DNA from 4 places in the Aminobacter sp. MET-1 genome. Region 3 is predicted to be linked to each of the others. Evidence: riboswitches for the same ligand, from Rfam matches in the RefSeq annotation. Region 3 holds a riboswitch; each other region holds the start of a gene.
The links. Region 3 has a riboswitch for cobalamin ahead of NDO48_RS08795 (DUF1636 family protein). Riboswitches for the same ligand answer to the same signal wherever they lie in the genome.
Positions count from the first base shown of each region.

Region 1: another riboswitch for cobalamin. It lies ahead of NDO48_RS13435 (ribonucleoside-diphosphate reductase subunit alpha); the one in region 3 lies ahead of NDO48_RS08795 (DUF1636 family protein).
Region 2: another riboswitch for cobalamin. It lies ahead of bluB (5,6-dimethylbenzimidazole synthase); the one in region 3 lies ahead of NDO48_RS08795 (DUF1636 family protein).
Region 4: another riboswitch for cobalamin. It lies ahead of NDO48_RS24220 (ABC transporter ATP-binding protein); the one in region 3 lies ahead of NDO48_RS08795 (DUF1636 family protein).

Region 1 covers NZ_JAMSHL010000008.1:55,320-62,394, reverse strand. The annotation lists gene NDO48_RS13455 (ClbS/DfsB family four-helix bundle protein) at 37-549, opposite strand; gene NDO48_RS13450 (nucleotidyltransferase domain-containing protein) at 812-1,417, shown strand; gene NDO48_RS13445 (OsmC family protein) at 1,491-1,913, opposite strand; gene NDO48_RS13440 (HNH endonuclease) at 2,024-2,923, opposite strand; cobalamin riboswitch at 3,331-3,541, shown strand; gene NDO48_RS13435 (ribonucleoside-diphosphate reductase subunit alpha) at 3,648-6,524, shown strand; gene NDO48_RS13430 (ribonucleotide-diphosphate reductase subunit beta) at 6,554-7,075, shown strand, end outside.
Region 2 covers NZ_JAMSHL010000007.1:72,388-79,462, reverse strand. The annotation lists gene NDO48_RS12225 (NfeD family protein) at 1-373, shown strand, start outside; gene NDO48_RS12220 (KpsF/GutQ family sugar-phosphate isomerase) at 531-1,529, opposite strand; gene NDO48_RS12215 (outer membrane beta-barrel protein) at 1,717-3,393, shown strand; gene bluB (5,6-dimethylbenzimidazole synthase) at 3,582-4,298, opposite strand; cobalamin riboswitch at 4,346-4,529, opposite strand; gene galU (UTP--glucose-1-phosphate uridylyltransferase GalU) at 4,597-5,484, opposite strand; gene NDO48_RS12200 (lytic murein transglycosylase) at 5,734-6,960, shown strand; gene NDO48_RS12195 (DUF459 domain-containing protein) at 6,977-7,075, shown strand, end outside.
Region 3 covers NZ_JAMSHL010000005.1:24,195-31,269, forward strand. The annotation lists gene NDO48_RS08785 (cobaltochelatase subunit CobN) at 1-1,387, opposite strand, end outside; gene cobW (cobalamin biosynthesis protein CobW) at 1,402-2,439, opposite strand; gene NDO48_RS08795 (DUF1636 family protein) at 2,436-2,870, opposite strand; cobalamin riboswitch at 2,908-3,114, opposite strand; gene NDO48_RS08800 (NADAR family protein) at 3,230-3,778, shown strand; gene NDO48_RS08805 (winged helix-turn-helix domain-containing protein) at 3,800-4,990, opposite strand; gene NDO48_RS08810 (NADH-quinone oxidoreductase subunit A) at 5,334-5,699, shown strand; gene NDO48_RS08815 (NuoB/complex I 20 kDa subunit family protein) at 5,690-6,271, shown strand; gene NDO48_RS08820 (NADH-quinone oxidoreductase subunit C) at 6,278-6,883, shown strand; gene NDO48_RS08825 (NADH-quinone oxidoreductase subunit D) at 6,893-7,075, shown strand, end outside.
Region 4 covers NZ_JAMSHL010000023.1:10,192-17,266, forward strand. The annotation lists gene NDO48_RS24200 (membrane-bound PQQ-dependent dehydrogenase, glucose/quinate/shikimate family) at 1-256, shown strand, start outside; gene NDO48_RS24205 (DMT family transporter) at 305-1,210, opposite strand; gene NDO48_RS24210 (LysR substrate-binding domain-containing protein) at 1,307-2,164, shown strand; gene NDO48_RS24215 (MFS transporter) at 2,299-3,465, shown strand; cobalamin riboswitch at 3,498-3,705, shown strand; gene NDO48_RS24220 (ABC transporter ATP-binding protein) at 3,813-4,628, shown strand; gene NDO48_RS24225 (ABC transporter substrate-binding protein) at 4,647-5,591, shown strand; gene NDO48_RS24230 (FecCD family ABC transporter permease) at 5,645-6,652, shown strand; gene NDO48_RS24235 (anthranilate synthase) at 6,896-7,075, shown strand, end outside.

The DNA of each region.
Region 1 (7,075 bases), on a different contig from region 3:
CAGACCGCGACCGCAGCGCGTTTCAGCGCGGCGATGTCAGGCTTCACCCCTCGCCTTTTGCCATTTGCGCAGGCGGCCACGTGCATTGGCATAGGGCGACGAGGCGTTGAACTGGATCATCCGACCCATCGTGTATTTTTCATACCAGGGTGCGCCATAAAGCTCGGCATCCGGATATTCTTCGACCAGCGCCACGATCCGCATCTTCGCATCCGCCAGGCGCTCAAGCAGGGCCGGCCAAGTCAGTCCCGCATGGTCTGCATAGAATTTCCCGGCAAGCCTGCCGAGTTCGTTCCACTTGAAGCCTGTGTCGGGGAAATCGACAGCGAGGCCGGCGCGGCGGCGTTCATGCCATTTCAGCACCAACTCGTTCCAGCCGATCAGATAGGCGACGAGGTCGCGCACGCTCATGATGGTGCCCTTCGCATGACCTTCCAGCGAAACCTCGCCGGCCAGCGCTTCCGGCACCGTTGCCAGGTCGCGCCACAACTTGCCGAGGCTGCTGTCGATCGCCTCAAGCAACTCGGCCTTGTTATCTGGAACACTCATCTTTCAACTTTGCCTGCCCGCGCGATTCGAAGTTGCCGTCCAAGACATACCACCTGCTGCATCGCCCTTGGCCGACCGCAAGCTTTAGCACTTGCGCGCTGGCGCAGACTGATGGTCCGCGAAGTGTACCGGCGGCTGGAGCGCCGCCAGCTGACGAGCCGTGGCCATTCGAAGCGTTCGAAGCCGAGAAGCATGCTATCCGAAAATCGATTCCGATTTGCGGATCTATGGGCTAGGTCATCGGCTCAAAGGATCCGCTGCCATGAAACACCCAGAAGCTCCCGACCACGATGCCTGGTGCACCTGGCATCCCCGAGAGCTGGCGGCGCGGCTGACCGGGGTCGACAGGCCCTGGTGCGTGGTCGGCGGCTGGGCCCTCGACCTCTGGCACGGACACCAGACCCGCGATCACGAGGATCTCGAATTCACCGTCCTGCGCGAGGACTTGCCGATCTTTCGCAGCGCGCTGAAGGGCGTCGTCTTTTTCACCGCTGGCGGCGGCATTGTCGAATACCTGCCCGAAGGCAGCACCATCCCGGCGTCGATTTCGCAGGTGTGGTGCCTGGACGTTGCCGATAACTGCTGGCGCGTCGACATGATGGTCGAACCGGGCACGCCGGAAAGCTGGGTCTGCAAGCGCAACCAGTCGATTGTCCGCCCCCGCGCCGAGATGGTCGGCGTCACCGACACCGGCATCCCCTATCTCAAGGCTGCGGCGATCCTCTTGCTCAAGGCCAAGCACCAGCGTGACAAGGATGAGTTCGACTTCCGTACCGCCTTGCCAAAACTGGAGAAGGCCGAACGCGACTGGCTGGGAGCCAGCCTCGGGGCAACGCACCCCGGTCATGACTGGATAAAGCTGCTCTAGACAGGCACCGGCCGGGTCTGATCAAGCTGCGCCCGAAACGCCACGGCCCGGCCGCGATCCATCCGGCAATCGCTCAGTTCGAGGTGTCGATGACCTCGAAATCATGGGTGATTTCGGCCGTCTTGGCCATCATCGCCGAAGCCGAGCAGTACTTCTCGACCGACAGCTCGATGGCGCGCTTGACCTTGTCGGACGACAGCTTCTTGCCCTTGACGATGTAGTGCATGTGGATCTTGGTGAAGACCTTGGGCTCGGTCTCGGCGCGGTCGGCATCCATTTCCACCACCACGTCCTCGACCGCCTCGCGGCCTTTTTCAAGGATATGGACGACGTCATAGGCCGAGCAGCCGCCAGTGCCGAGCAGCACCAGTTCCATCGGGCTCGGGCCCGGCGTCCGGCCTTCCGTGCCATGCGAGGTGCCGAGAACCAGCTTATGTCCGCTGCCGGACTCGCCGACGAAGGTGCGATCCTCGACCCATTTCACACGTGCTTTCACGAAGACGTCCTTCCCAATCAAAAAATGCCAGCAGGCAACAACCACAGACTCTATCGTCAGCTAGCGCGGCGGATATCGATGCGCAAGGCACAGAGCGGTTACTCGTACGCTCAGTGCTTGAAGCAGTTTTCTCTGTGCCATCGCAGAAAGTGCGGATGAGGCCGATCCGACCCGCGCATCGGCACAAGCGCTCGCCCGGTACGATTGATAATCCCGCGAATGCCATCGGCGTCGTTCGCTTGTCGGGAAATCAGGATCTCAAGCTCATCCGACAGGCTGATGAGCCCTCTGTCAAACATCCAGTGCGCAGTGCCGGATAGCGCAATGCCATTGCTCACGACATCGGGACCGCTGGCTTCCACCGGTCGGATATGCGCAGCTTCGACCTCAGCGCGTCCCCCGCCGTTGATGAGTTTTAGTCCGGTGACCGCACAGCGCTCGTCATAGGCGCGCAACACCACCTGCCGGAAAACGCGATCGCGCACGATGCGCGAACTGAGAAATGACGTCCGCTCCCGGGCTTCTTCGAAAACGAACGGCGTCTGCTCCTCCGCGAAGCCGTCGACAGGCAATTCGGGGTCATTGCGCGGAAGTAGTGGCTCCGCCTGATCCAATCCGAGGCTGACGATCCGACCGAAGTCGCTCGGTGACAGTGCTCGAACAGCAGATTGCGCTCGCCCCGAGATAGCGCCGGCATCGTTCAAGAGACCGCGCTCAATCACGCCCGCGTCATTGGAGAACGGCACCGGTCTCGCGAAATCGAGATAGCTGCCAGGCTCGATGATCGCCAAGAACATACCTGGAACACTTGGATCGTTTATGACCTGCTGGACCCTGGCAACAGCAAAATACCCTTTGGTGTCAGCCACCTTGCGAGGTTCATAATAAATGATCCAGTCACCGACGCAGGCTTGAACTCTGCCGAAGTACTGCGAAGGAAATTGATAGCGCTCCGCCGGACTATCGTCGTAGATCGAATCCGACCTGTGAATGAAGACCCCATACCCCATAGGCCTTCCGTAGCGCGAACATCCGGGAATTGCGATCTGAAAATCTTCGAATTGTCGCAGGTTTTCTCAAAGATCAGCCAGAGGGGCATCTCGATTTCGCCGCTCGGAACTACCCGATAACAGGCGCATCGGGGCCCTGCAGCGAGGTCAACGCATAGGGGCGTCGTGCATACCTTTAGCTGCAGCCTCTTCACAACACCCCAAACATCACAGATGACAGCGCCGATTCATGGCTCCTGTTCAACAGAGTAGCCGGGCAAGCGATCGACAAAGAGGTCGCGCCAGTTGCCCCGTGGGGGCCTGCTTGTCCAGCTCAATGGACGTTTCTCGGTCCAGATGGACATTGCGTTGAGCATCATCCACGAATTCCTCAGCACCCACATATTGACCATCCCCGTTATTTGACCACTAAATATACAAGTCGTGGTTCTTCCGAGTCGATTTCGGCCCGGGAGCTAAGAGGGAAGTCGGTGCCTCGAAAGGGAATGCCGACGCTGCCCCCGCAACTGTAAGCAGTGAGCTTGCGTCGAATAACGCCACTGATGCGATCGCATCGGGAAGGCCGACGTAAGTAATGACCTGCGAGCCAGGAGACCTGCCGTGACGGATTGATCGAACCTCGGGCGGGGTGTCCCGGCGGTGCGCTTGCAGTCGCATGGCCGATGGCATTTTGCGTCCAGCAGCGTTCCCGGCAAGCCCCGTCCGCAACGCCACGGGGATAGAGATGCCGGCGACTTCGACACAGACCTCCAACGGGATCGCTGCGATCCCTGTTTCCAATCCTAGAAAAGACACGACGGTGGCAGAACCTGCCTATCGCGTCATCCGCCGCAATGGCGGAGTCACGCCCTTCGATCCGACCAAGATCACCGTGGCGCTGACCAAGGCCTTTCTTGCAGTCGAAGGCTCGGTTGCCGCCGGATCGCGCCGTGTCCATGACGTGGTAGAGGAACTCACCGAGCAGGTGTCGACTGCGCTGGCGCGCCGGGTCGGCGAAGGCCGCACCTTCCACATCGAGGACGTGCAGGATCAGGTAGAGCTCGCATTGATGCGCGGCGGTCATCACAAGGTGGCCCGCGCCTATGTGCTCTATCGAGAAGAGCGCGCCAAGGAGCGGCAGGCCGAGAAGGAGATCGCGGCGCTGCCCTCTCCCTCGCTTCAGGTCCGGCTCGACGACGGAACTCTTACCCCGCTCGACGATATCAGGCTGTCGCACATCGTCGAGGACGCCTGCCAGGGACTGGAGGCGGTAGCGGCAGCGCCCATTCTCACCGAGGCTCGGCGCAATCTCTATGATGGCATCACGCTGGACGAACTGTCGCTGGCACCGATCCTCGCAGCGCGCACTCTGGTCGAGCAGGAACCGAACTACGCCTTCGTCTCGGCGCGGCTGCTGCTGGATCGCCTGCGGCGCGAGGCGCTGAGCTTCGTGTCCGGCCGCCCCGAGCAGGCTACGCAGGACCAGATGGCCGAGCGCTATCCCTCCTACTTCGGTGAGTTCGTGGCCGCCGGCATCGAGGCCCATCTGATCGACCCTGAGCTCGGCCGTTTCGATCTCGTCCGGCTGGGCGCAGCCCTCAAGCCCGAGCGTGACCTGCTGTTCCAGTACCTGGGCCTGCAGACGCTTTACGACCGCTACTTCCTGTACACCAGGGGCAAGCGTATCGAGCTGCCGCAGGCTTTCTTCATGCGCGTCGCCATGGGGCTGGCGATCAGGGAGATCGACCGCGATGCCAAGGCAATCGAATTCTACGACCTTCTGTCCTCCTTCGACTTCATGGCCTCGACCCCTACCCTGTTCAACTCGGGCACGCTCAGGCCTCAGCTGTCGTCCTGCTTCCTCACCACCATCGGCGACGATCTCGACGCGATTTTCAAGGGCATCAAGGACAACGCCCTGCTCGCCAAATATTCCGGCGGACTCGGCAATGACTGGACCCCGGTGCGCGGCCTCGGCGCCCACATCAAAGGCACCAATGGCGAGAGCCAGGGCGTCGTGCCCTTCCTCAAGGTTGCCAACGACACGGCCATCGCCGTCAACCAGGGCGGCAAGCGCAAGGGTGCGGTCTGCGCCTATCTGGAGACCTGGCACATCGACATCGAGGAGTTCCTCGACCTCAGGAAGAACACAGGCGACGACCGTCGCCGCACCCATGACATGAACACCGCCAAGTGGGTGCCCGACCTGTTCATGGAGCGCGTCGAGGCGGATGCGGAATGGACGCTGTTCTCGCCGGACGAGACCGCCGACCTGCACGACCTCTACGGCAAACCGTTCCGCACGGCCTACGAAGCCTATGAGGCCAAGGCGGCAAGCGGCGGCATCAAGGTTCACCGCAAGGTTCGTGCCGTCGATCTGTGGCGCAGGATCCTGACCATGCTGTTCGAGACAGGGCATCCCTGGGTGACGTTCAAGGATCCCTGCAACATCCGCTCGCCACAGGGCCATGTCGGCGTGGTGCATTCGTCGAACCTCTGCACCGAAATCACGCTCAACACGTCGAAGGACGAGGTCGCGGTCTGCAATCTCGGCTCGGTCAACCTCGCCAACCACGTGACAGACAAGGGCCTTGACCTCGAACGCCTGGCCAAGACCGTCAGCACGGCCATGCGCATGCTCGACAATGTCATCGACATCAACTTCTACACCATCCCCGAGGCGCGCCGCTCGAACCTCCGGCATCGCCCCGTGGGCCTCGGCCTGATGGGCTTCCAGGATGCCTTGCAGGCGCTGCGCATCCCATACGCTTCCAATGCTGCCATCGCCTTCGCCGACCAGAGCATGGAAGCGATCAGCTACCACGCCATCTCGGCCTCGGTGGATCTTGCCGCCGAGCGAGGCAGCTATCCGACTTTCGAAGGTTCGCTGTGGTCGAAGGGCATCCTGCCCGTCGATTCCATCCGTCTGCTGGAGGAGGCACGCCCAAGCGTGGAGATGGATGCATCCTGCACACTCGACTGGGAGGCCCTGCGCAAGCGCGTCAAGAAGACCGGGATGCGCAACTCGAACACCATGGCGATCGCGCCGACTGCGACGATCTCCAACATCTGTGGCGTGTCGCAGTCGATCGAGCCGGGTTACCAGAACCTGTTCGTCAAATCGAACATGTCCGGTGACTTCACCGTCGTGAACGCCCAGCTCTTCCACGACCTCAAGGTCCGAGGTCTGTGGGACGAAGTCATGGTGTCCGATCTCAAATATTTTGACGGCTCGGTCGGCCAGATCGACCGCGTGCCCGACGATCTCAAGGCACTTTATGCCACCGCCTTCGAGATCGAGCCAAGCTGGTTGATCGAGGCAGCCTCCCGCCGCCAGAAGTGGATCGACCAGGCTCAGTCGCTGAACCTCTACATCGCCAATCCCAGCGGCAAGAAGCTTGATGATCTCTATCGCCTGGCTTGGCGCAAGGGGCTGAAGACGACCTACTATCTGCGCTCGCGTTCGGCCACGCATGTCGAGAAGTCGACGCTCAAGGGCACCGACGGCAAGCTCAATGCCGTCTCGGCCAGCGTCGCTGCCACGCCTATCGAGATCGATACGAATGCGGCTTGGGGCAAGGCCTGCCCAATCGACGACCCCACCTGCGAAGCCTGCCAGTGATCGGCCCGGACAAACGAGAGGATAGAAGAATGCTTGACTGGTCCGAACCAAAGGCAACCACAAAGGCCGCCCTCCTGCCACAGCAACCCGACGCGGCTCCATCGGCCGAAGCCACTGGGCTTGGCGTGATCGAACGTGGCGGCGCGCGCGTGTCGGTCGACGACAAGCGCATGATCAATGCCCGTGCGGATGTGAACCAGCTGCTGCCGCTGAAATATCGCTGGGCCTGGGAAAAATACCTCTCAGGCTGCAACAATCACTGGATGCCGACCGAAGTGTCGATGCAGGCCGATATCGCCTTGTGGAAGTCCAAGGACGGACTGACCGAGGACGAGCGGCGCATGATCAAGCGCAATCTGGGCTTCTTCGCCGCATCGGAGTCACTGGTCGCCAACAACATCGTCCTGGCGATCTACCGCCACCTCACCAACCCCGAATGCCGCCAGTACCTGCTGCGCCAGGCCTTCGAGGAAGCGATCCACACCCACACCTTCCAGTACATCGTCGAAAGCCTCTCCCTGGATGAGGGCGAGCTGTTCAACATGTACCGC
Region 2 (7,075 bases), on a different contig from region 3:
CTTCCTGCTGTGGATCGGCATCGCCGCGCTGCTGGTCGGTGCGCTGTCGCTACAGCTGTGGGACTGGGCGTCCTGGACCTGGCACGCCCAGGTTCTTACCTTCGTCGTCCTGTCGCTGGCATCGGCCTACCTCGGCAAGCGCATCACCAACAACAGCTCCGAAAGAAGCGACCAGCCGCTTCTCAACCAGCGCGGCGCCCAGATGGTCGGCCGCACCGCGACGCTGACCGAGGCGATCCGGGAAGGCCGTGGCCGCATCAAGCTCGGCGACACCACATGGCGCGTCTCCGGCCCCGACCTGCCTGTCGGCACCCAGGTGCGCGTCGTCGCCGCCGGTGACACCGATCTGGAACTGGTGGTGGAGCCGGTCTGAGCCCGTTCGAGGCCTGAACCGAATTGGTCGAAACCGCCCCAACGGCCCTCATGGCGAGCTTGTCGAACCACGAGGGTGCCGGGCGTTCTCATTTGCAAGAAGTCAGATTAGCCTGACCTTGGTCTAGGCCAAACGGGATATCCCGGGATCGAGGAAGCTAGGCTGCGCCGATCCGGAGCAGATCGTGGAAATGCACGAGGCCGACCGGGCGGTCGCCCTCGACCACGATCAGCGCGCCGATATTGTTCTCGTTGAGCATGGCGATCGCCGCGCCCGCCAGCATCTGGCGGGGCACCGTCTTTGGCCGCGTCGTCATGATCTCCTCGACCCGGGTTTCAGCCAGGTTGCGGTCGAGATTGCGGGAAAGGTCGCCATCGGTAACGATGCCGGCGAGCTTGCCATCTGCATCGATGACGCAGACGCAGCCGAAGCGCTTCTGCGACAGCATCCTCACCGCTTCCGGCATCTTGGTGCCGACCGTGACGACCGGCATGCGGTCGCCGGTGTGCATCAGTTCGCCCACCGGCATCAGGCTGGCGCCCAGCTGGCCGCCGGGATGGAAGGTGCGGAAATGATCGGCGGTAAAGCCGCGTGCCTCGAGCAGAGCCACGGCGAGCGCATCGCCGATGGCGAGCTGCAGCAGCGTCGAGGTTGTCGGCGCAAGGCCATGCGGGCAGGCCTCGGGCGAGCGCGGCAGCGACAGCACGACATCTGCCTGCCTGGCGAGCGCCGATGCGTCGCCGGCGGTGATGGCGATCAGCGGAATGGAGAAGCGCCTGGAATAGCCGACGATGCCCTTTAGCTCGGCGGTTTCGCCTGACCACGAAATGGCAACAATGGCGTCGTCGCGGGTGATCATGCCGAGATCGCCATGTATGGCCTCGGCGGGATGGACAAAGTAGGACGGCGTGCCGGTCGAGGCGAAGGTGGCGGCGATCTTCTTGCCGATATGTCCGCTCTTGCCGACGCCGGTGATGATGGCGCGGCCGTTGAGCTGGCCGAGCACCGACACGGCGCGCGCGAAAGGCTCACCCAGCGGGCCTTCGAGCGCCGCCACGAGTGCGGCGATACCGGCCTGCTCGGTGGTGATGGTACGAAGTGCCGAGGCGATCGACGCCTGCGGGTCCGGCTCTTTTTTCAGCGATCCAGCGTGCATGGCGCATGCGTTAGCGCGTCATACGCCGGCTGTCCATCAATATTGCCCCTCGGCCTCCCTTCCGGGCGGGCCAGTTCAACACTCCATTAACCATGGCCATTTACCAGTTGCTAAGCACGGCGCAGTTCGCGCCGGCGAAGCAGTGGGTACGATGGCACGGGTCAGGCCGGAGCATAGGGGGCACCTCTTGGGTGCGCGCATCTGCGCCTTGCTGGCAACGGCAAGTGTGGCAGCGGTGCTGTGCGCCGGGCCGGTCCACGCCCAGGATGCCGGGCTGCGCGGCGCGGTCACCGACGACCAGGGCAAGCCTCTGAAGCGCAAGCGTCCCGCTGACGCATCGCAGGACCAGGCAACGGACGCCGACACGCAGAACCAAGCCGAGGACTACCAGCCGGCCAGTCCCGGCGCGGTGCCCGACAAGCCGGCCAACGCCTCGGCCAGCCTGTTCAGTGAACCGCCAAATGCCGACGATGCCTTCGCCAACGACGCGGGCCCCTTGCAGGCGCTGCCGCCGACCACGGCACGCGACCGGGCCAAGGCGCGGCGCGAGCAGCTCGCCGGCCGGCAACAGCCGGCGAACGCGCCGAAGAAGACCCCTGCCCCCGAGCAGGATGAAACCACCACCGGCACCGTGCGCCAGCAGACGGTGGATTTCGAAGGCAGCGAGGACAACGGCCCCGAATCCGCGCGCCAGGCAGCGATCGAAGGCCGCAAGCCGCAGCCCGAGCTCAATCCCTACGACCCGACGGGCATCCGCTTCGGCACCTTCGTGCTCAAGCCAAGCCTGGAACAGGGCGTCACCGCGACCTCCAACGCCGATTCGAGTTCGGATGGAAAGTCGGCGATCCTGTCTGAAACCACGCTCCGCCTGAATGCGGCGTCCGACTGGGACAGCCATTCGGCCACCGTCGATGCCTATGGCAACTTTCGCAAGTCGGTGTCCGGGCAGGAGGTCAAGGACGTCACCGGCGGCATCGACGGCCGCCTCCAGCTCGATCTTGCCGAAGGCATGCGCGCACTTGCCCGCCTCGGCTACAATGTCCGCCCGGAATCGGCGACCTCGCCCGTCGTCATCATCGGCACCGCCGAGCGCCCCACCCTGCAGACCTTCAACGGCTCGCTCGGCCTGGAAAAGGACGTCGGCAAGCTGCGCTTCGGCATATCGGGCGAAGCCGTCAAGGAAAGCTATGGCGACGCCGCTCTGTCGGGCGGCGGCACGCTGTCGCAGAAGGACAGGAACTCGACCCTCTACAATGGCAGGCTGCGCATCGGCTACGAGGTGTCGCCGGCGCTGACCCCGTTCGGCGAAATCCAGTTCGGCCGTCGCATCTACGACCTGAGGTTCGACACCGCCGGTTTCGAGCGTTCGGCAAATCAGTTTGCCGCCCTTGCAGGCGTCGAGATCGACATGGGCGAGAAATTCGGCGGCGAGATTTCCGCCGGCTGGGTCGGCCAGACCTTTGACGACGGCAGGCTGGGCAGCATCTCCGCCGCCTCCGTCGCCGCAGATCTCCGGTGGTCGCCGATGCGCGGCACCATCGTCACCCTCAACGGCACCACCTCGCTGGAAGGTTCGACGTCGGCAGGCGAAAGCGGCTCAGTACTCTATGCGGCGCGTCTCGGCGTCGAGCGCCAGATGCGCGCCAACCTCACCGGCTTCGCCGCCGCCGGCATCGGCTGGCGCGATTACGCCGGTTCAACCGACCATGATCTGTCCCTCAGTGCCGAGGCGGGCCTCACCTGGTGGCTCAACCGCTACACCGGCCTCACCGGACGCCTGCGCCACGAGACCTTCAGCAGCACGCTCTCCAACCGCGACAGCACCACCAACAGCGTCTTCGTCGGCGTGAAAGTTCAGCGCTAGGGTCTCAGCGTGCCGGCTTCGACTGGTGTCGCCTGCACATCCCGCAGTTCGTCATCCTCGACGTAGCGAGCGGAGAGTGTCGCGGATCCATGCCGTGGCCGGCAAAGTTGTCGGGACGGTCCAGAACGGCCGGAGCTGCGAGCCCCCAAAACGAGCACCCGGCAGCGCAAGAACGCCCGCCGCCCCGCTCATCCCAATCCTGCCACCGCCTCCTTCACCCCCTGCTCCCCCTCGCCGGCAAACACTTCGCTCATGACAAGCTCGGCCAACGGCAGCCGGTTGCCCCAGCCATGGCGCTCGAGATCTGGGCGCGCGGCGAATTCGCTGACGCGGCCAACGCAGAGATAGGCCACCGGCACGACATGTTCGGGGATCGCCAGCAATGCCTTCAGTGCGTCACGGTCGAGGATACTGACCCAGCCGATGCCGATGCCTTCGGCACGCGCCGCCAGCCAGAGGTTCTGCACCGCGCAAACAGTGCTGTAGAGATCCATTTCCGGATTGTGCCAGCGCCCCAGCGGCGAGTTGGCCGAGCGTCCCCGATCGCAGGTCACGACCAGGTTGAGCGGCGCCTCGCAGATGCCTTCGAGCTTGAGCTTGCGATAGAGCGCCTGCTTCTCCTCGACAATATGCGGCAGCTCCTGCCCGCGCGCCGCGAAAAACAGGTCGCGCACCAGCGCCCGGCGCTTGGCATCGCGGATGATGATGAAGTTCCATGGCTGCATGAAGCCGACCGATGGCGCGTGATGCGCCGCCATCAAAAGGCGCGCCATGACCACGTCGTCTATCGGATCGGGCAGGAAATGGCTGCGCACGTCGCGACGGGTGAAGATGGCCTTGTAGACGGCGTCCTGCGCCGCGGCATCGAACGAGCCGCAGGCGGTTTGAACATGGGCGGCCGGCATCGCGTGTCCCCTTGCGATAGAAACGGCGTCCGTCCGCCTGTCCATGCGGTGGACCATCTCTGCCGGGCCGGTCTTCTGGCTTCGAGTTCATCCCGCTTTCAGCACCTTCCCATCCTGCCGGACAGTGGCTTTTGCCGATACGGTCCCTCTTACAGCGATGGGCACGCCACGGAGTTTCACCGTGTTCCCGATTCTCCCGCATGAGCGGGCACCTGGCGGGAGTGTTCTACAGGCCTTGCGGGCCCTTGGCCACCGCGCCGCGCGCCCGAAAATGACGCGCGGGCGACATTGACGGGGCTCAGCGGCTGGGTTTCACCTCGCCCAGAAGCCCTTCGATCACTTCGGCCATGCGGCCGCTGATGTCGGAGCGCGCCAGGGCAAATGCCACATTGGCCTCGACAAAACCTTCCGGCGAGCCGCAGTCGAAGGTCCGGCCGCGATAGTGATAGCCATAAAAGGGCTGCGACTTCTCGAGCTTCAGCATGGCATCGGTCAGCTGGATCTCGTCGCCGGCGCCGCGCTCCTGCTTGGCCAGCAGTTCGAAGATCTGCGGCTGCAGAATGTAGCGGCCGTTGATGAACAGGTTCGACGGTGCCGTTCCCTGCTTCGGCTTCTCAACCATGCCGTCGATGGCAAAACCGGTATGAACGGCCTTTCCCTTGCCGACGATGCCATATTTGTGCGTCTCGGCCGGGTCGCATTCCTGCACGGCGATGATGTTGTTGCCGGTCTCGGCATAAAGCTCGACCATCTCGCGCATGCAGCTCTTTTCCGACTGCATGATCATGTCGGGAAGGAGAAGCGCGAAAGGCTCGTCGCCGACCAGTTCACGCGCGCACCATACAGCATGGCCGAGGCCGAGCGGCACCTGCTGGCGGGTGAACGACGTCTGGCCCGGCGCCGGCTGCAGCTTCTGCAGCCGCTCCAGCTGATCGCTTTTGCCGCGCTGGGCAAGCGTATCGTAGAGCTCGAACTGGACGTCGAAATGATCTTCGATGACCGCTTTGTTGCGGCCGGTGACGAAGATGAAGTGCTCGATGCCCGCTTCGCGGGCTTCGTCGACGACATACTGGATGACGGGACGGTCGACGACCGTCAGCATCTCCTTGGGGATAGACTTGGTGGCCGGCAGAAAGCGGGTGCCCAGGCCTGCGACGGGAAATACTGCCTTGCGAACTCTTTTCATTGCGCGGTCGTCCGAAAGAGAAAAATCGATATCGGGCACAACATTCTCATGCCTGAATTGAAGAATACTGAACGCGTTGGCACAATGGGGTGGCACGAGCAAGGCCGAGATCACGCGATCTTGATTGTGTTGGGCCTTCGGGGGACAATCCGACCCACGGCTTTTAGGTCCCCAGGGGGACTATGGTAAACTGATTGATAACCGGCATCGGCGATGAATCGACTTTCCGAACTCTTCCAGGAGGAAAGAATGCCCCTTCGCAAGACCGCCAGAAGCCTGGCAGGATTTGCCACGATCGCCGGCCTGTCGCTCGCGCTGCTGCTGCCTGCGGGCAAGGCTTCGGCCGAGGCCGGCTTCGAACGCTGGGTCGCTGGCTTCCGCGCCGTCGCCGCCGACAACGGCATTTCAGCGTCGACCTATAACCGTGCGTTCCGAGGCGTCACCTCGGCCGACCTGGAAGTGCTTGAAAAAGCGCGCTTCCAGCCCGAATTCACCGCACCCGTGTGGGACTATTTCGACAACCGCGTCCACGACCAGTCCATCGAGGTCGGCCGCGCCATGGCGCGCAAGTGGAAGCCGTGGCTCGACCGCATCGAGGCCAGCTACGGCGTCGACCGCTACGTGCTGCTCGCCATCTGGTCGATGGAATCGAACTACGGCGAGATTCTCAAGAACGACAAGGTGATGCGCAATGTCGTGCGCTCGCTGGCGACCCTTGCCTATGGCGACGAGCGCCGCTCGAAATATGCCCGCACCCAGTTGATCGCGGCGCTGAAGATCCTGCAGCGTGGCGACATTGACGAGAGCCATCTGATGGGCTCGTGGGCCGGCGCGATGGGCCACACCCAGTTCATCCCGACCAGCTACCAGGCCTACGCAGTCGACGCCGACGGCAACGGCAAGCGCGACATCTGGAACTCGGTGCCGGATGCGCTAGCCACCGCTGCCAATCTGCTCAAGAAGAACGGCTGGCAAGGCGGTAAGACCTGGGGCTACGAGGTCGTGCTGCCCGAGGGCCGAAAGTTCCCGTCGGGCTCGATGACGCTCGACAAGTGGGCGGAACTCGGCGTCGAGCGCGCCAACGGCAAGGCCTTTAAGCGCGGCTCCGATGTCGCCACCCTCAAGGTGCCCGACGGCCGCGGCGGTCCCGCCTTCCTGATGACCAAGAACTTCCAGGTCATCAAGCGCTACAACAACGCCGACAAATACGCGCTGGCCGTGGGCCTTCTTGCCGACGAAATCGCCGGCTATGGTGGTCTTGTCCAGGACTGGAAACGGCCCTTCACCAAGCTCAGCTTCGAAGAGAAGCAGGAGTTGCAGAAGCGCCTGTCGGCTCACGGCTATTATGACGGCAAGGCCGACGGCAAGATCGGCGAGGGCTCGCGCTCCGCAATCAAGGCGTTTCAGGCACAGCTGGGCTTGACGGAGGACGGCCATCCGAGCATGGAAGTGCTCAAATGGCTGCGAAAGAAATAGCCACCGGAGGTTGCGTTTGGCATCGTCGCGTCGCTCGAAAAAAGCCGTTCTGCGCCTGACGATGCCACTGCTTGCGGTGGCGGTCGCCATGACCGCCATCCCTGTCGCAGCCCCT
Region 3 (7,075 bases):
TTCTTGCCTCCGCAGGCAGATCCTCGGCAAGCGCGAGATAGTCTTCGAGCGCCAAGCCGTGCCCGCCGGCCTCGATCAGATCGAGCAGAGCACGTGGCGATTCGGGAATCGATTCAACCGCATACCCCGCGTCCTTGAGGTCGTGCAGCATGGCGAGCACGCTCGATGGCACGTCGAGGCCGACGGCATAGCCGGTGCGGCCGGGGGCGCTGGGGTAGTCGGGGATGAGGATCGCGAGCTTGCGCTTTTCGGGCCGCGTCTCACGCAGCCTGAGGTGCGATGCGATGCGGCGGGCGACCTGGTCGACGCGGTCGGGTTCAGGCCGGTTGGCGAAGGCGCGGAAGCCGAGGGACGGGTCGACCTCGCTTTCGGCCTTGAAGGAGATGGCACCGGCGAGGATGCGGCCGTCGAGTTCGGGCATCACCACATGCATGGCGAGATCGGCCGGTGCCAGGCCGCGCGGGCTGCCTTCCCAGGCTTCGCGGCGGGTGGTGGCGACGATGACCTGGAACACCGGCACGCCGGCCCGGTCGAACAGCGTTTCCGCGCCCGGCTCGGCGCCGGCGGCGAAGGCGGTCGCGGTGATGATTGCGGCGGGGTGGAGTTCGGCCAAGGCCTGCTCGACGAAGGCGAGGGAAGCCTTGTCCTTGAGGCTGGAGACGAAGATGGGTGCGGGACGCAGGCCCTCTGCTCTCAAAGCTTCGACCAGTGCGTCGATGGGTGCGACGTCGGCGGCGAGCAGCATAGAGCGGTAGAAGAGGATGGGGATGAGAGGGATGGGCGAAGGATCGCTTTCATTGCCAGCCGAAAAGCCTTCGATGTCACTGAGGATGCCTCTCGCCGGATCATAAAACCCGGCCTTGGGTACAGAAACCGGCGCATCGGCTTTGGTTTCCGTGCCTGCCAGCCCGGCCAGCCTTGCGACCAGCGCCTTCATGTTCTCAGGTCCGCCCTCGCGGAAATAACCGAGCAGGGCGTCGAGTTCGGTCCGCGGCAGCGTCGACGCTTCGATCAGCCTGAGATCCTCGTCGTGGCTTTCGCCGGGCAGCAGCGCCAGCGCGATGCCTTTTGCGCGGGCAAGAGCCGCGAGCTGGTCGCAGCCGTAGCGCCACCAGTCGTGGCCGCCGAGGATGCGAACGAGGATGACCTTGGCGTGGCCAGCCACGCTGTCGATCCAGAGGTCCACCGACATCGGATGGCGGAGGTCACGCAGGCTGGCGAGCCGCATCGACGGCAGGTTTTCAGCATCCGCCTTCCAGGCGTTTGCCAGGCCGGCCAGGTCGCTGTCGGTGAAGGACAACGCCACCACATCCGCAGGCTTCTGCCTGAGGTCCACTGGCTCGATCAAATCGTCGAGCGAGGCGGATGTGGTGGTGAGGATGTGCATCCAGGCTGTCCGGTTCAGCCGACCAGGATGCGCTCGATGGCCGGGCGGTCGAGGCCCTTGAGGCCGATCACGACCAGGCGCGAGCGGCGGTCGTCCTCAGCGCTCCAGGCGCGGTCATAGTAGTGGTTGACGCGTGGGCCGACGGCCTGGACGAGCAGGCGCATCGGCTTGCCGCCGACATCGACGAAGCCCTTCACGCGCAGCACGTTCTCTTCTTCGGCGGCGGTGGCGACGCGCTTGGCCAGTTCGTCGGGGTTGGCGATCGAGGGGATCTCGATGACGAAGGTGTCGAAATCGTCGTGCTCGTGGTCGAAGGCGCCGTCGTGATGGGTCTTGCGGTTCTCGATGTCGTCCTCGACGGCGAGGCCGAGGCCGAGCAGCACCGACGGGTCGACCTTGCCATGCGCCGACGGCACGATCTTGACGGCGCGGGCGAGATGCTCGCCGACGATGGCGCTGGCGCGAGCGTGGCCGGCTTCGTCGAGCAGGTCGCTCTTGGACAGGATGATGAGGTCGGCGCAGGCGACCTGGTCCTCGAACACTTCCTCGACCGGGTCGTCATGGTCGAGCGAATCATCGGCAACGCGCTGGGCGGCGAGGGCCTCCATGTCGGAGGCGACCTTGCCTTCGGCGAGAGCCGGGCCGTCGACAACGGCGATGACGCCATCGACGGTGACGCGGCTCTTCACCGATGGCCACTGGAAGGCCTGGACCAGGGGCTTCGGCAGAGCGAGGCCCGAGGTCTCGATCAGGATGTGGTCGACCTTCGGCGTGCGCGACAGAATCTGGTCGAGGGCTGGGACAAAATCGTCGGCGACGGTGCAGCAGATGCAGCCATTGGCCAGTTCGACGATGTTTTCTTCGGGGCAGGCGTCGACGCCGCAGCCTTTCAGAATCTCGCCGTCGATGCCGACATCGCCGAACTCGTTGACGATGATGGCGAGGCGCTTGCCCTTGGAGTTCTCGAGGATGTTGCGCAAAAGCGTGGTCTTGCCGGCGCCGAGAAAGCCGGTGACGACGGTGCAGGGAACGCGTTCGACGGAGGCGGTCATGTGTCTTCCTTGATGAGAGCAAGTGGTGGGATGCGCGCGACGAGGCCGCGCTTGAGGCTGTCGGGACGGCCGCGCCATGGGATCAGGCCGTCGGTCGAGGTGGCGAAGAGCCTTGCGCCGGTGACGAGGTCTTCGCCCGACGTTGTTGCGAGATCGCCGAAGACATAGCTCCATGAACCGTCGCGGATCAGCGCCGCGCTGAGGCGGCGCTTGCAGTTGCCCAGGCACTCGACGGTACGGACGGCGATGGCGCCCTCGGCAGCGAGGCGGGCGTGTTCGGCAAGTTTGGCGCCGGCGCGCGGATGCGCGTCCGAGCCGGTTTCATCGCGACAGGAGGAGCAGACGAGAATCGTCACCTCGGAAACGCGCGTGTCGGCGTCACCGCCGGATGCGTCTCCAATTTCGACCGAGGAATTGTCGTCGAGTTTCAAATTCCAGGCTCCTTGCCTGGGACACCCGCCAGGCGATCGGATCAATGTTGCAGACGGCAGGTCTCCTGGCTCGCGAGTCGTCGCCTTCGCACCGCCTTCCCGGGAAAACATCCCAGTGGTTACCGGCCTTGGCTCGTCGCTTACAGTTGCGGGGACAGCCGCGGATTTGACGCCAGAGCGCCGCACCGCATTCCCTCTTAGCCTTCGCCTTTGCGGGTGAAGGACCGTCTGGAGGCGATTTAGGCGGTGGCGAGGGGTGGAGTCAACGCGGCAGAGCGACAGCTGCCGTCGCAGGTGTTCTCTTGCAGGCCTATGGGTGCAGCGATTGACAAGCGCGGGCTGCATTTTCAAATACGTGCATGTATCGAAATCGCGCTCAGGTTGAAGAGGCATATCTCGCTCAGGCGAATATGCAGTTCCTGTTTTTCTGGGGACACCAGCCGTCAAAGGACGGGACGATTACCTCGTCTTGCCTCAGTCAATGGTGGGCAGCCTCGTTTCTCGTCGATGGCGTCGGCTATCCAACTGCCGAACATTGGATGATGGCTGAAAAGGCGCGCCTGTTTGGAGATCATGAAATCGCGTCCAGGATACTGGGTGCTGGAAGTCCAAAACAGGTCAAGCAGTTCGGCAGAGAGGTGCGGGGGTTCGACGCCACTCTCTGGGACCGTGAGAAAGGTCGCATCGTAGCGGCAGGCAACAAGCACAAGTTCGGACAGAACCCGGCATTGCGCGACTTCCTGCTCTCGACCGGAGACGCCATTCTGGTCGAGGCAAGCCCTGTCGATGCCGTATGGGGCATTGGTCTTGCCGCCGACGACGAGCGTGCAGGCGATCCGCTCCGGTGGCGCGGAGAAAATCTCCTGGGGTTTGCACTCATGGAGGTGCGCGACGGACTGCGCGGCTGAGTTGCCGGCGCGCTCAAAGCGTCAGATTGATATTGCCGCCAATGCCGGTCCGAGGTCGCCGGCAGGCGTCACCTCGATGCGTTCGAGGCCGAGCCAGCCACGCATCTGCTTCAGCTCTTCGTGGAGTTCGGCTGCGGTTTCGGGCGGAGCGCAAGGCTCGCCATAGGCCGCATGGACGCGGAGAATGCCGGCCGGGCGGTCGGCCTTGAGGTCGATGCGGGCGACGATGCGTTCGCCGAGCAGGAAGGGCAGCACGTAGTAGCCGTACTGGCGCTTTTCGGCCGGCGTGTAGATCTCGATGCGATAGCGGAAATCGAACAGCTGTTCGGCGCGCGTGCGTTCGAACACCAGCGGATCGAAAGGCGCGAGCAATGCGCGTGCCTGCACCTTTCGCGGGATTCGGGCATCGGCATGCAGATAGGCCTGCCGGTCCCAGCCGTCGACGCGCACGGGAATCAGTTCGCCCGCCTCGACCAGTTCCTCGAGACGGCCTTTCATGTCGGCAGGGGACAGGCGGAAATAGTCGCGTAGGCAGATGGCCGTGGCGACGCCATGGGCGCGGGCCGAGATTCGCAGCAACTCGCGATGCGCATCCGATGCGTGCGGGGCAGGGCGGCTGTAGATGTCTGCGGGCAGGACGCGTTCGGGCAGGTCGTAGAGGCGCTCGAAGCCGCGGCGCGAATGGGTGGTGATGCGGCCGGCCCAGAACAGCCATTCGAAGGCGTGCTTTTCACGGCTCCAGCCCCACCAGCCGCCGGAGCCTTTTGCGCCTTCTATGTCGGAGGCGGCGATGGGGCCGCGATCGACCACCGTTCGGAATATCTCTTCGATATAGGTTTTGTTCTCGCGGCCGAATTTTGCCAGGCCGCCATACATGCCGTCCTCGGCCCGCGCCATGCGCCAGCGCATCAGCGGAAAGGTCTCCAGCGGCAGCAGCGAAGCCTCATGGGCCCAATATTCGAAGAGCATGCGCTTCCTGGGCTGCATTGCGTCGTCGAGCACGGCCATCGGGTAGGGGCCGAGTCGCGAATAGAGCGGCATGTAGTGGGCGCGGACCACCGCGCTGACCGAGTCGATCTGCAGCAGGCCGGTGCGGTCGAGAACGCGCTGGAGATGACGTCGGGTGATCGCGCCAGTGGGGCGCGGATCGGCAAAACCCTGGGCTGCCAGAGCGATGCGACGGGCGGTGGCGAGGGAGAGTTTCTCTTTCATTGCGGCAAGCTATCGCAGTCTCGGAACGGGTGACGCAAGGGCAGTGGAATCAGTTCTTGCTGCAGATGCTAGCAGGGCTGCGGGTTCGGACTTGTCAGGAGAGTAAAGTGGAGTAAAAGACGAAGGAAATCAAACAGGAGCCACATCGGCAGGATTTTGGTCCAGCGGTGGGCTTTGCCCCGTTTTGGACAAGGTTGGGCTTGCTTCGCCGAACCGCCTGCGCTAACCGTCGCCGCATTGCAGCACGACCGTTTCGTCAGGGCAGACGAGAATCCGTCGCGCTTCCGGAAACGGACCCCGTGCTGTAAGTCTGGGTGGATTGGCCACCAACGGAATTCGCAGCATGAACGCTCTCCTGAGTTCGTATCTGCCCATCGTCATCTTCATCGGTGTGGCGCTCGTAGTCGGCATAGCCCTTATTGTGGCGCCTTTCCTTGTCGCCTACCGCAGTCCCGATCCGGAGAAGCTGTCGGCCTACGAGTGCGGCTTCAACTCCTTCGACGATGCGCGCATGAAATTCGACATCCGGTTCTACCTGGTGTCCATCCTCTTCATCATCTTCGATCTCGAAGTGGCGTTCCTGTTCCCGTGGGCTGTGTCCTTCGGGCAGATCGGCATGCTCGGCTTCTGGTCGATGATGATCTTCCTGGCCGTGCTGACCATCGGCTTCATTTATGAGTGGAAAAAGGGAGCGCTGGAATGGGATTGAACGACGCCTCCGGCACCCTGATCGCGCCGAAGCCGAAAGGCATCATCGATCCGAACACCGGCAAGCTCATCGGCTCCGACGACGCCTTCTTCGGCGATCTCAACAACGAGCTGTCCGACAAGGGGTTCCTCGTCACCTCGTCCGAGGCGCTGATCACCTGGGCGCGCACCGGCTCGCTGATGTGGATGACCTTCGGCCTGGCCTGCTGTGCCGTCGAGATGATGCATATCTCGATGCCGCGCTATGACGCCGAGCGTTTCGGCATTGCGCCGCGCGCTTCTCCGCGCCAGTCGGACGTGATGATCGTCGCCGGCACGCTGACCAACAAGATGGCGCCCGCGCTCCGCAAGGTCTATGACCAGATGCCGGAGCCGCGTTACGTCATCTCGATGGGTTCGTGCGCCAATGGCGGCGGCTACTATCACTATTCCTATTCGGTGGTGCGCGGCTGCGATCGCGTCGTGCCTGTCGACATCTATGTGCCCGGCTGTCCTCCGACCGCCGAAGCGCTTCTCTACGGCATCCTTCTTCTCCAGAAGAAGATCCGCCGCACCGGCACCATCGAGCGGTGATCCCAAATGAGTGAAGCCCTCAAGGACCTTGCCGCCTATATCGCGGAAAAGCTCGATGCGGACATCGAGGAAAGCGTGCTCGCCTATGGCGAGCTGACGCTGACGGTGAAGGCCGCCGACATTGTCGACGTGATGACCTTCCTGCGCAACGACGTGCAGTGCCAGTTCGTCTCGTTCATCGATGCGGCCGGTGTCGACTATCCGCAGCGCCGCAAGCGCTTCGACGTCGTCTACCACCTGCTGTCGCCGCGCCAGAACCTGCGCATCCGCGTCAAGCTCAGCACGGACGAGGACACGCCTGTGCCGTCGATCACCGCGGTCTATCCGGGTGCCGACTGGTTCGAGCGCGAGGCCTACGACATGTATGGCATCCTGTTTTCGGGCCATCCCGACCTGCGCCGCCTTCTGACCGACTACGGCTTCGAAGGGCACCCGCTGCGCAAGGACTTCCCGCTAACCGGCTTCGTCGAAGTGCGTTACGACGACGAGCAGAAGCGCGTCGTCTACGAGCCGGTCGAGCTCAAGCAGGAATTCCGCAATTTCGACTTTTTGTCTCCCTGGGAAGGCACAGAATACGTGCTGCCGGGCGACGAAAAAGCCAAGACGAATTGAGGCGCCGAAATGGCTGAAACCTCCGTCCGCAATTTCAACATCAACTTCGGCCCGCAGCATCCGGCCGCGCACGGCGTTCTGCGCCTGGTGCTCGAGCTCGATGGCGAAGTCGTCGACCGCGTCGATCCGCATATCGGCCTTTTGCACCGCGGCACCGAAAAGCTGATCGAGCAGAAGACCTACCTGCAGGCC
Region 4 (7,075 bases), on a different contig from region 3:
TGGCGGCCCCATCGCCACTTCGGGCGGCGTCGTCTTCTACGCCGGCACGCAGGACTACTATCTGCGCGCGCTCGACGTGGAGACCGGCAAGGAACTGTGGAAGGGCCGCATGCCTGTTGGCGCGCAGTCGACCCCGATGACCTTCGTCTCGCACGAGAGCGGAGCGCAATATGTGGTGATTTCCGCCGGCGGAGCGCGCCAGTCGCCCGACCGCGGCGACTACATCGTCGCCTACCGGCTGCCCAAGCAGAACTGATTGCTCAGGGCATAGATATTGAAAGGGGCGCCTCAGGGCGCCCCTTTTTCATTTCTGGCTGGCGAAGGCCGTGCCGCCCCGGCGCACAGGCAACCGCCAGCCGAGCCGCACGCCCAGCGTGGCGACCGCGATCAGGACCATGCCCAGTCCCTGGGCGATGCCGATGGGATGGTCGTAGATCGCCCAGTCGATGATGATGGCGACGACCGGATAGACGAAGGTGAGCACGCCGATGACTGGCGTCGAAAGCCTGGGATAGGACGAAAACATCATCACATAGGCGATGCCGGTATGAAGCACGCCGATGCCGACAAGCCAGCCCCATGAGGCGGGCGCGATGTCACCGGCAAAATTGGCGAAGGGCGCGAGCATGACCACGCCGACCACCGTCTGGCACAGCACCGTGATCTCGGGCCGCTGCTCGCCCAGGCCCTTGGCCAGGATCGTGACGACCGCGTAGAGGAAGGCGCCGCCGAGCGCCATGGCGATGCCGATCATCCAGGTCGTCGTGACCGGATTGTCCGAGACGACGAGGCCGCTGGCCAGCACGACACCGAAGAAGGCAGCCGCCATCCAGGCGATCTGGTCGGCGGTGATGCGCTCCTTGAGGAACAACACGCCGATCAGCACCACGAAGAACGGCTGGATGTGGTAGACGATGGTCATCACCGCAATCGAGGTCTTGGCGAAGCCGGCGAAGAAGGCCGTCCAGCTGAACACCATGCAGACGCCGCACAGCGCGGCGCGCGCCAGGCGGCTCCAGGACAGCGAATTGTCAGGCAGATAGCCGCGCAAAAAACACCAGGCGCCGAGAAACAGCGAGCCGAACAGGCAGCGCCAGAAGACCGTCGTGACCGGGTCGACGCCCGCCTCGGTGACGAAGGCGCCGACAGTGCCTGCAATCGCCATGGCGACAGTGAGGTTGAGGGCGGGAAAGCGGGAGATGTTGGTCATGCTGGTCTTCCTTGGCGACACCCAAACAAGCCCTGATTGACGATTTCATTCAAACGAATAGATTTGGCGAACCCTATTCGAAATGCTGATACCGCCATGGCAATGCCGCTCGACCTCGACCTGCTCAGGACCTTCGTCGCCGTTGCCGACAGCGGCAGCTTTTCCAATGCCGCCGCGCGCGTCGGCCGCAGCCAGTCAGCGGTCAGCATGCAGATGCAGCGGCTGGAGCAGAGCGTCGGCAAGCAACTGCTCGTCCGCGGGCCGCGCGCGGTGACCACCAATGCGATCGGCGAGGAGATGCTGGCCTATGCCCGCCGCCTGCTGAAACTGTCGGACGAAGCCTGGGCCAGCGTCACCCGGCCCGAGGAAGCCGGCAGCGTGCGGCTCGGCGTGCCTGATGATTATGCCGCCTTCCTGCTGCCGCCGGTGCTGTCCCGCTTTGCCGCAGCCCACCCGCTGGTCAATGTCGAACTTGTCTGCGAGCAGTCGACCTCGCTGATCAAGACCTTCGCCGACGGCAAGCTCGACCTTGCCATCATCACCCGCAGCCCCGAACAGGCCATCGAGGTGCTGCAGCGCGAGCGCCTGGTCTGGGTCGCCTCGCCCAACCATGTCGCCTGGGAGATTGATCCCCTGCCCGTCGCCCTGTTCGAGCCGGGCAGCTTGGCGCGACGCATCGTGCTGCAGGTGCTGGGTGCCGCCGACCGCTCGTTCCGCAGCACCTATTCCAGCGCCAGCCTGCTTGGGCTGATCGCCGTCGTGCAGGCGGGACTGGCAGTCGCCGGCCTCGCCCAGCGCAGCGTGCCGCCCAGCTTGCGCATCATCGGCGAAGCCGAAGGCCTGCCGCCCCTGCCGGAGATGGAAATCGGCATCCTGCGCAACCCGCAGGCCGGCAATTCGGCCGTCGAGCGGCTCTACGAATTCCTTCGCCGCGACCTGACGCAACAGTCCTGACCTAAGCCGGATTGCTGCCGCCAAATGGCTGCCATGCACGGTACGCATTGCTGCAATGCACCAACATCGCTTGCGCCGTGGCCGGCATGAGGAAAAAGTAGACCTAAATCGTTTCAGCTCCCCCGAGTCCGCCCATGCCCTTGCCGATCCTCGCTCTGGCCGTTGCATCCTTTTGCATCGGCACCACCGAATTCGTGATCATGGGGCTGTTGCCTGAGGTCGCAGCCGACCTCGGCGTATCGATCCCGGCCGCCGGCCTTCTGGTCACCGGCTACGCGCTCGGCGTCGTCATCGGCGCCCCGATCATCGCCATCGGCACGGCGAAACTACCGCGCAAGCCGGTGCTGATCGGCCTTGCCATGCTGTTCGTGCTCGGCAACCTGCTCTGCGCCGTAGCTCCCACCTACTGGACGCTGATGGCGGCGCGCGTCATCACCGCGCTTGGCCACGGTGCCTTCTTCGGCATCGGCTCGGTCGTGGCGGCAAGCCTTGTGCCTGCCAACAAGCGCGCCAGCGCCATCGCCCTGATGTTCGCCGGCCTGACGCTCGCCAACATTTTGGGCGTGCCCGGCGGCACCGCGCTCGGCGAGGCCTTCGGCTGGCGCATGACCTTCTACGCCGTCGTCGTCATCGGCCTGATCTCGGTCGCGGCCATCGCCTTCATGGTGCCGGCCGGTGTCGCCCCTCCCGGCAAGGGCGGCGTGGCGGGCGAGGTCAAGGTGCTGGGCAAGCTGCAGGTCTGGCTCGCCATGATCATCTCGGCCTTGGCATCGGGCAGCCTGTTTGCCGTCTTCACCTACATCAAGCCGATCCTGACCGACGTCACCGGTCTGTCGGTTGAATCAGTCACCTGGATCCTGCTTTTGTTCGGCGGCGGCATGACTATCGGCAACATCATCGGCGGCAAGCTGGCAGACTGGAAGCTGATGCCGACGGCCATCGGCGCACTGGTGGTGATGGCGGCGATCCACGTCGCCTTTGCCGAACTCAGCACTTCGGCGCCGGCGGCGATCCTGCTCGTCTTCATGTGGGGCGTCATCACCTTCGTCATCGTGCCGCCGATGCAGATGCGCGTCGTCGAAACCGCATCCGAAGCGCCGAACCTCGCCGCCACCCTCAACCAGGGCGCCTTCAATGCCGGCAATGCCGCCGGCGCCTGGGTCGGCGGTGCGGCAATTTCGATGGGCGTAAGCTATGCCGACCTGCCGCTCGTCGGCGCCGCCATCGCGCTCTCCGCCTTCGGCGTCGCCGTGTTTTCCTTCGCCATCGAGCGCCGTGACGCAATTCAGCAGGCGGCATGACGCTTTAGCGATTGTCAGCATCCCGTCGCTGCTGTAGCGACGACAGTGATGGTTCCTGCCGTCTCCAGGCGGCAGGTTAAATGGGAACACGGTGAGACGTCCTCGACGCGAAACCGTGGCTGCCCCCGCAACTGTGAGCGGATAGCAATTCGGAAAACTGCCACTGGTCGTCAGGCCGGGAAGGCTCCGAGGCGCGATCACCCGCAAGCCAGGAGACCTGCCATCATCCGATTAACTCAACCGGCCGGGGTGTGCCGCGGAGATGATGATGGTTGCGACTGCCCTTTTCGGTACCGGCGCGCTGACCGGATCGTTCTGCCTGCTCCGCCTGATCGCGGAGACAGGGCATGCTCGATCGCGTCCACGCCGCTAGCCGCCTTGTCGGCTCGACCCCGGCACTTCTCGAACTCGACGGCGTAAGCTGGGGGCCGCGCGCTTCCAGGCCCATCCTCGAACCGGTGACGTTGTCGGTCGCGCCTGGCGAGTTGCTGGCCATCGTCGGCCCCAATGGCGCCGGCAAGTCGAGCCTGCTGCGCTGCCTCTACCGCTACCACAAGCCGGTTACGGGCACTGTCCGGCTCGACGGCGCCGACATCTGGAAAATGAGGCCGCGCGATTGCGCCCGCCGCATCGCAACCGTGCTGCAGGAAAGCGCCTCCGACTTCGGCCTGACGGTCGCCGAGATCGTCGAGCTTGGCCTGACACCGCATGCGGCCGGCTTCGGCACCAACGGTGACGACTACGAAAAAGTCGAGGCCGCTCTTGCCCTGCTCAGCCTGACCGCCCTTGCTGCGCGCGATTTCAACTCGCTGTCCGGCGGCGAAAAGCAGCGCGTCATGATTGCCCGTGCGCTGGTGCAGCGGCCCGATCTTCTGATCCTCGACGAGCCGACCAACCATTTGGACATCCGCCACCAGCTCGAGGTGCTGGAACTGCTCGGCACTCTCGGCTGCACCGTCATCGTCTCGCTGCACGATCTGGCGCTCGCCTCCGCCCATGCCGACCGCGTGCTGGTGATGGATGGCGGCCACGCGGTCGCCTGCGGCAAACCTGCCGAGATCCTGACGCCCGAGCGCATCCGCCGGAGCTTTGCCGTCGGCGCCACCCTCGACGACCATCCCGTCACCGGCCGCCCGCGCTTTTCCTTCCATCTCGAACGCTGACAAACCAAAGGAGCCCCAATGCGCCTGCCCCTCATCGCCGCCGCCCTGTTCGCCACCTGCGCCTCCTCAATGGCCAGCGGCTTCCCCGTCACCGTCAAGAGCTGCAACCGCGACGTGACCTTCGAAGCCGCGCCCAAGCGCGCCGTCTCGCACGACGTCAACCTGACCGAAATGATGCTGGCGCTCGGCCTCGCCGACCGCATGGTCGGCTATTCCGGCATATCGGGCTGGAAGACGCTGGACGAAAACCTGCGCAAGGGTGTGGGCGAACTGCCCGAGCTCGCGCCGAAATACGTCACCAAGGAAGTGCTGCTCGGCGTCGACACCGATCTGTTCTTCGCCGGCTGGAATTACGGCATGAAGGTTGGCGGCGACGTGACCCCCGAGACGCTCGCGCCCTTCAACATCGCGGTCTACGAGCTGACCGAGAGCTGCATCCACATCATGAAGAAGGACAAGTCATCGCTTCAGGACATGTATGCCGACCTGCTCAATCTCGGCGCGATCTTCGGCGTGCGCGAGAAGGCCGATGCGCTGGTATCCGGCTACGAGAAGGAGCTCGCCAACTTCCAGGCGACGCTGCCCAAGCTCGACAAGCCGGTGAACGTGTTCCTCTACGATTCCGGTGAGCAGAAGCCCTTTACCGCCGGTCGTTACGCCATGCCGACGGCAATCATCGAGGCTGCCGGCGGCAGGAACATCGCCGACGACGTCGAGTCGAGCTGGGCCGAGATCGGCTGGGAGCCTGTCATCGAGCGCAACCCCGACATGGTGGTGATCGTCAACTATGGCGAAGTGACCGCAGAGCAGAAGATCGAGTTCATGCGCACCAACCCGGCCTTCAAGGACATCGCAGCGGTGAAGAACAACCGCTTCTTCGTGCTCGAATACAACGAGGCGACGCCGGGACCGCGCAACATCGCAGCGATCAAGCGACTGGCCGCCGCGATGCGGGCCGGCTGACCGTGTCGCACCGCCACCTCGTCGTAGGGCCGCGACATGTCCTGATCCATGCCATGCCGGCCCTGATCCCGGGGCTGGTGGTCGTGCTCGTCATCGCCATGGTCATCGCCGTCGGCGTCGGCCCGGTGGCGATTCCGCTCGAGACCGTGTGGGGCGTGATCGCCAACAAGCTGATGCCTGGCAGCGTCGAGGTGGTCTGGTCGAGCGGCCGCGAAAACATCGTCTGGGACGTGCGCGCGCCGCGCGTCATCCTGGGAGCTGTCGTCGGCGCATCGCTGGCACTGGTCGGAGCGGCACTGCAATCGGTGACGCGCAACCCGCTTGCCGACCCGCATCTGCTGGGCATTTCGTCGGGCGCGGCCTTCGGCGCCATCATGGCGCTGATCCATGTCGGCATGGTGTTCGGCACGGCAACCGTGCCGGTCTTCGCCTTTGCCGGCGCAATGGCAGCGACGGCGCTGGTGCTGGCGATCGCCAACCTGACGCGGGTGCAGTCTGCCGGGCAGCTGATCCTTGCCGGCGTGGCGGTGAGTTTCATCATCTCCGCCGCTGCCAACCTGTCGATCTTCATCGGCGACCCAAAGGCCGCCCATGTGGCGATCTTCTGGATGCTCGGCGGCCTCGGCCTGGCGCAATGGAGCCACCTGCCCTACCCGCTCATCGCCCTGCTGCTTGGCGGCGCCTGGCTGCTGATGCAGACCCGCAACCTCAACGCCATGACGCTCGGCGACGAGAGCGCGACTGCGCTCGGCATCCCGGCTCGTCGCTTCCGGCTCAAGGTCTTCGTCGTCTGCGCACTGCTGACCGGCTGTGCGGTCGCCTATTCGGGCGTCATCGCCTTCGTCGGCCTGATGATCCCGCACATCGTGCGCTTCTTCGTCGGCGGCGACTACCGCCGGGTTCTGCCGCTGTCGGCGCTGGTCGGAGCCATATTCCTGATCGCCGCCGACATGGCCGCCCGCACCGTGATGCCGCCGCAGGACATGCCGCTCGGCATCGTCACCGGACTGATCGGCGGCGTGGCTTTCGTGGTGCTGATGCGCCGCCGGACAACAAATTGACGGACAGTTGGTAATGCAATGCAACACGACGCAAATCCGGTTGCGCCGCCGATTTTTCGCCGCTATGCATTTGCCCATGAACACGACTTCGCTCCAGAACACTTGGTGGCGGGCCAGCTGACAGCGGCCTCTTGAAGCGCGTGCGCGTGAAAATTGTGGTGGCCGCAACGGGAATTCCGGGCGGCCATTTGCTTTTTTCGAACCAGGCTCCGGAACCTCCAGCGGCAAGAGATGGAGACGGGAATGACGGTGGAAATCCTCGAAAATGGCGCTGAGCGCTTTGTCACCGGAGGTGGCATTGCGATCACGAGAGAGCGCCACGAGACCGCCTATGCCGGGGCGATCGAGACCTATCTCGACGGACTCAACAGCCGGCGTGGCGCGGTCTTTTCCTCGAACTACGAATATCCTGGCCGCTACACC